Regions from separate parts of the Paenibacillus sp. FSL R5-0636 genome, predicted to be linked through region 2. Evidence: riboswitches for the same ligand, from Rfam matches in the RefSeq annotation. Region 2 holds a riboswitch; the other holds the start of a gene.
The links. A riboswitch is a leader RNA that binds a small molecule or an ion and turns the genes downstream of it on or off. The one in region 2 is predicted to bind cyclic di-GMP.
Positions count from the first base shown of each region.

Region 1: it holds a riboswitch for cyclic di-GMP, as region 2 does, so the genes downstream of both, MKX34_RS04785 (glycosyl hydrolase) here and MKX34_RS21880 (thiamine pyrophosphate-binding protein) in region 2, are expected to answer to the same signal.

Region 1 covers NZ_CP150232.1:1,116,717-1,120,144, forward strand. The annotation lists gene MKX34_RS04780 (sugar phosphate nucleotidyltransferase) at 500-1,873, shown strand; cyclic di-GMP riboswitch class I at 2,010-2,089, shown strand; gene MKX34_RS04785 (glycosyl hydrolase) at 2,102-3,428, shown strand, end outside.
Region 2 covers NZ_CP150232.1:4,790,411-4,793,838, forward strand. The annotation lists gene MKX34_RS21870 (YafY family protein) at 1-224, shown strand, start outside; gene MKX34_RS21875 (HAMP domain-containing methyl-accepting chemotaxis protein) at 346-1,596, shown strand; cyclic di-GMP riboswitch class I at 1,771-1,867, shown strand; gene MKX34_RS21880 (thiamine pyrophosphate-binding protein) at 2,023-3,428, shown strand, end outside.

The sequences.
Region 1 (3,428 bases), 3.4 Mb from region 2:
TTTAAGGTTCTAAGCAATTTATAAAGTTAGGTACTCTGATTATATACCGCAGTAGCAGTAGCATTTGTAGTTGTCATTGTCTCTGTCTCTGTGGTGGCAACTAGTCTTGCTCTTGTAGTTGCAGTTGTTCTTGCAGTTGCAGCTGCCTCCCCCGGAGCAGAAGCAAATCTTTAGAAAAACGTGCTCGCTTCCGGCTGGTATAGCCCGGTGCGCATGGATCATTGTTAAAAAGTAGTTGGTTAGGTTAAGAACGGAAAGGGAATTTGGAACTGTAGAAACGGAGTGTTCGCCTTTATCCTCGGATTTCTACCGCGAGAAGCGGTCCAATCAGGAAATCTGAGGATAACAGCGATCGGAAGTCCAAAATCCCTTGGAGTGGTTCATACCTAATAAATTTTTTAAAAAATGCATCCGCTCGAACTAGTGCTAAGCGGAAGCTATACGTTTTGATAACAATTCCATTATGCTCGATTTCCATAATTCAAGGAGGGTTCATTCTATGAAAATGGTACTTCTATCAGGCGGTTCAGGTAAACGGTTATGGCCGTTGTCCAACGACTCACGTTCAAAGCAATTTCTAAAGGTACTTGAAAGCCCTCAAGGTGAACCAGAATCCATGGTACAACGTGTCTGGAGACAGTTGGAGGAAGCAGGGATGGCAGAATCATCTTATCTGGCCACCGGCCGCGGCCAAGTAGAAATGATACAAAGCCAACTGGGAAGTCATGTGCCGATTATCGTTGAACCGGAGCGTCGGGATACTTTTCCGGCTATCGCCTTAACAGCTACCTATCTTTATTCAGTGGCAGGTGTTTCTCCAGCGGAGACGGTAGCAATATTGCCTGTTGACCCTTATGTAGAAGCATCCTTTTTCGATACCATAGCTATGCTTGAGGGGACCATGCTGGAAAGTGGAGCAAATCTGGCACTAATGGGTGTTGTTCCTGAACATGCCTCAGAGAAATACGGATATATTATTCCTACCACTGAAGAGGCGGGGGGGAATGGTTTTATGAAGGTGAGTCACTTTCAAGAGAAACCAGACCGCATACAAGCAGAACAGCTCATCGAGCAAAATGCATTGTGGAATTGCGGAGTGTTTGCCTTCCGTTTAGGGTACTTGTTAGATATTTTGCAGCGTAAAGGGTTGCCTTTAGGATATGAAGAATTGCAGAAGCAGTATAAGCTATTGTCTTCCATCAGCTTTGATTATGAAGTGGTGGAGAAAGAAGAACATATTGTGGTGCAGCCGTATGATGGATTCTGGAAGGATCTTGGAACGTGGAATACGCTGACAGAGGAAATGAGCAGCAAGCATGTAGGAAAAGGTTTTGTGACGGCGGATTCTGAGGGGACTTGCTTGATTAATGAGCTGGACATTCCGATTACGGTAATTGGTGCGAAGGATCTGATCATTGCAGCTAGCCCGGATGGAATTCTAGTTACCCATAAAGCTGAGAGCCCACGGATTAAAGAAGTGCTGAAGACCTTTGAACAGAGACCGATGTACGAGGAACGCCGCTGGGGCCATTACAAAGTTATTGATTATGTGAAATATGATGAAGGCAATGAAGTGCTGACCAAACGGATTTTTATATCCGAGGGGAATAATATCAGCTATCAATTACATCGCAAGCGTAGTGAAATTTGGACAATCGTCAGCGGCGAAGCAAGTATTGTGCTGAATGAGAAAAAACATAATGTGAAGGCTGGGGACGTGGTACGTATACCGGAAGGAACGAAACACGCGATCCTTGCTTTGACGGATGTTGAGTTTATAGAGGTACAGACGGGGTCTGAATTAGTAGAAGAAGATAACATTCGTATTACTTTAGACTGGAATGATATAGAACTACAACAATTCATTTCATAGGTCTAACCTATCTATTTAACCAATTCAAAATTTCTTGAAACAGGTAAATTGACTCAATTATCAAAAAAAGTCATAAAAACACTAAATATATCATTAATTGTCGTCGATACTTACGGTAAGAGAGATTATTTCTCTTAAATTGAAAAGGCAAACCTATCGAAAGGTAGGGACGCAAAGCTATAGGGCCTTCGAAAGAGTGGCAGCCTGGCTACCGAAAGGGAGATTATTTTGAAAGCTTACCGTACGTATCGATTGTTTGGTGCATTTCTGTCACTCGTCCTGTTTCTGACTGCACTTCCGCTTGCTGTTGGAATTTCGCCGTCTATTGTCATAGCTGCTTCAAATTCTGGAACGCCAGTTACCCCAGGTGCCTCACCTGAAGCCGTAAAGCTGCTTAACTATTTTTACTCGATCTCAGGAAAAGGCATTATTGCTGGTCAACATGACTATTTAGAAAGTCCAGATGAAATTAACAATATGCTGAAGGGAACCAGCGGACAATATGCGGCTCTTCACGGTTATGAAATGGGTGCGATCAGTGGTCAGTCCGAAGCAACGATGGCTTGGCAACGTCAAAATGTGGTGAACAGCGCCATCAACTGGAATAAAGCGGGCGGGATCGTAGCTATGACTTTTCATGCTAACCTGCCGGGCACCTCTTATGACTGGGATAATGTGAAAAAAACACTTAGCCAGAGTGAGTTCGATAGTTACGTTACACCGGGTACTAAGCAATATAATAATCTGATCGCTGAGCTTGATAAGGTGGCAGTCTCTTTAAAAAGCTTGCGTGATGCCAATGTTCCGGTGCTTTGGAGACCCTATCATGAAATGAACGGGAACTGGTTCTGGTGGGGGAAGAAAAATAACTTTTCTAAACTATGGAATATAATGTATGACCGTTTTGTTAACGTTCATAAATTAAATAATCTGTTATGGGTATGGAGTCCGAATGCTCCCAATGTTTGGTCAGATCCTTATGCGCTAACTTATCCAGGTGCTGATAAAGTAGATATTCTGGCAGCAGATATATACGAAAATGATTACCAGCAAAAATACTATGACAGCTTGTTGAGTCTAGCCGCAGGCAAACCGATTGCGATCGGGGAGAATGGTGAAATGCCTAATCTGGAGAAGCTTCAGCAATCGCAAAGTAAATGGACGTATATGATGAGCTGGGGAAAAATGCTTTACGAAAATAACAGTGCAGACACAATCAAAACATTTATGAATAGCAACTACACCCTGACCAGAGATAAATTAAATACTGGTCTGGCACCGACACCTAGCGCCGCACCAGCGCCGGCACCTTCCGAAGAAGAGGGGGAGGCAGCAATTCCTCTCGCGAAGGGGCTTGCAGGAGAGTATTACAACAACATGTTATTGTCGGGAGCGGCAACTCTTAACAGAACTGATGCAATAATCGATTTCAATTGGCGGCAAGGCTCGCCGGATGCCGCCCTCGGGATTGATCGTTTCTCCATACGTTGGAGCGGTAAAATTAAGCCGTTATATAATGAGCAATATACATTTTACACTACCTCAGATGATGGTA
Region 2 (3,428 bases):
TTCTTAAAGAATTACAACGTGAAAGATATGTAACTATAACTTTAGTAGAACCCTCTGCTAATACTGGGTGGATGAACGTAGAGGCCGAGTTTAATACTATAGAATCTGCCTGTCGTATCGTACTCTCTTTTTCTCCTTCAGTTATTGTTTTAGCTCCTACCGAACTAGTAGGGATGGTAAAGTCTGCTATTAAAACAATTTCCACAATATATGAGGAATTTTGACATGAATTCTAAATATCTACTACTTAAAGAAGATTTATGACACTTCTCTATAGACCAATGACCTATAAATCCCCTATAATAACACCATTACATAAAATTTAATAAGGGGGACATTTTACCAATGAGCTGGATGCACAAACTTCCGTTAAAACAAAGAATTGTTGCCGGATGTTACCTCGTTGCCGCACTGTTTGCTATTCCTGTCTTAGTTACGTTAATGATTCTAGGTCAATTTCTCGTAGGAATTATACTAGTAGTTGTTCTTGCAGGTCTGACTTTACCTGTTGCTCGCTTCGTGGAGAGAACGCTTACATCATCTTTTGATGATATTGCTAATGTATCTCACAGTATTTCGAAGGGGGATTTCACTAGCAGAGCGGACGAAAATGGTTCAATGGGTGACGTAAGCCGCTCCTTTAACACAATGATTGATAAGCTCAAGAAGATTCTGACCGATGCATCGCAGATCACCCGTCAAGTAATGGATGCAAGCCGCGGAATCGAAGATAAGAACCAGAACCTGAAAATTGTTATGGCACAAGTAGCCTCTTCTTCTACCGAGCTCGCTCTTGGTGCAAATGAAATATCTACGGATATCGCTGATATGACAGAATCCATTAAAGACATTGAGACCAAAGTATCCAATTATACGAACTCCACCAAAGAAATGAACAGACGTTCAATACATACCTTAGAACTTGTTGAGCAAGGGCGCCAATCCGTAGATACACAGGCTGAAGGCATGCGTAAAAACATAGAGGCTACACAAAAAGTGGCTGATACTATTGAAGCTCTCTCACAAAATGCCCGCGGGATTACGATGATCACCAAGACCATCACAGAGATCGCTGAGCAGACCAACCTGCTGTCACTCAATGCCTCCATCGAAGCTGCTCGTGCCGGAGAGCATGGTCGGGGTTTTGCCGTTGTCGCTCAAGAGGTTCGCAAGCTTGCTGAGGAATCTACGGCTTCCACAAAAGAAGTATTCGGTTTGGTCCGCAGCATTGAGTCAGATATTAAACAAGCCATCGATAATATCGCCATCAATGAAGAGGTTGTGCAGGTTCAGAATGAAATGATCACTCAATCTGCCCATATTTTCGCACAAATTGTACAAAGCGTGCAGTACATTACCGAGCAAATCTCTTCATTCTCTGCGGAGAGTGATCTTATGCTAGAAAGTGCCTTGAAAATTTCCAGTGCAATTGAGAATATCTCAGCAATCACCGAAGAAACCGCTGCAGGCACTGAAGAGGTATCGGCGGCTATGAATGAACAGATTAATGCCCTGCAGTCTGTTGCAGAAGAAACGGAAAAAATGACCCAGGCCGTATTTAATCTGCAAAAAACCATTCATATCTTTAAATTCTAGTTCAAAACTATCAACTGCCACCTAAGCTGAGTCTTAGGTGGCAGTTTTTTTCGCGAGGCAAAACTTCATCTCTTGGACAAGACTTTCGTCAAATTTCGAGTTTTTTTAGCGGATTATGTTGACAAAAATTAATGAGGAATATATTGTAAAGGAAAATTATTCTTATCAACTATAAATTAATATTGGCAAAATCCTCGAAAGAGGATGACGCAAAACCATGGATCTACAGCCTCATTTTTTCGTTTGAGGCCATGATTGCCAGGTTGCAGAGGAACCAGGACGGCTGAACTATTGTTCAGTCTTAGCGGCGCCTTATGCCACCAACCTGTGCTTACTATAGAGCACAGGTTTTTACTTTTTGAGTATATTGATCTATCGTATCTATTCGGTAGATTAATAACTAATATATATCAAAAAACTTGTGAGGTGTTTCTTTTGAAGACAGTCGCAGATTACATGGCGGAAGCACTACGTAACCTAGGAGTCACCCATTCTTTTGGGATCATTGGCAAATCGATTTGTCCAATAGTTCTAAAGATGGTCGATTACGGTATTGAATTTATTCCCGGTAGACATGAAGCAAGCTCCGGATTCGAAGCAGCAGGGTATGCGCTGAAAACGGGTAACCTAGGCGTAGCATTTGGTACTTCTGGTCCTGGTGGAACTAACCTGCTCACAGCAGCAGCTCATGCGAAAGCTAACAACCTACCTGTCCTGTTTATTACTGGCCACCAATCCATTACAGAGCTTGGAATTCCTCAATGTCAGGACTCCACCTCTTTTCTGGCTGATTTAGCTGATATGTTCAGACCTGCCACCTTGTTCAGTAAATTGGTTGAACGTGGGGATCACTTTGGTACTATTTTTAATCATGCGATTTCTGTGGCCCTGGCCAAACGGGGTCCTGTTCATCTTTGTATTCCTTTTGATGTACAAACTGAAGTATTGGAAGAATGCAATATTGTAATCCCTGAAAGAGAGTCTCTAATTAGTCAAGCAAATATCGATAGAGTCATCGATGCTATTCAAGCTGCTAAGAATCCTTTGATTATTGCGGGTAAAGGAATTAACCGCTCCGGAGCACATAAAGAGCTTGTTCAACTCGCAGAAACTTTTAATATTCCTGTAGTAACATCTCCTGGTGGAAAAGGGGCTATAGTCTGGGATCACCCGCTCTATCATGGTCCTATTGGCGTTGGCGGTTCGACCCACGGGGATGATTTATTGAATAAAAGCGATCTGTTTATAGTGCTTGGATCACGTTTAAGTGATATGACCATCTGTAATCTTAAACGGGAGAATCATCCAGCAACTTTAATTCAATTTGATATTGATCCAACCTTTGTCGGAAAAATCCTATTGTCCAAAACGATACCGGTCACTGGGGACCTGCGCGATAATTTGGTGCACTGCCTAAATCATATTGACCCCAGCACAATCACCAAACGTGAGGCTTTGGCCGATGCTGATTATTCAGAAGAGCTTCCAACCCTCAAGAATCTTTCACTGGCTTCAGTAATGAGCACTTTAAGTGATTTGATCCCTTATAATAATTCAATTTTCGTTGATGATGGAAGCCATGGATTCCACGCTGCAAAATGGTACAAGGTTAAGAAACCGGGCAGCTTTGTTTTTGATGCTTATTTTGCTTGCATGGGTAATTCGATCGGCATGGCTATTGGTGCAAAAGTTGCAGCTCCTGAAGAAACTGTCCTCTGCATTACAGGTGATGGTTGTTTCATGATGCTCGGCGCTGAGATTAACACCGCTGTCTGCAAAGATATCCCTGTCATCTTTATCGTGGTCAATAATAAGCAACTAGATATGGCTCT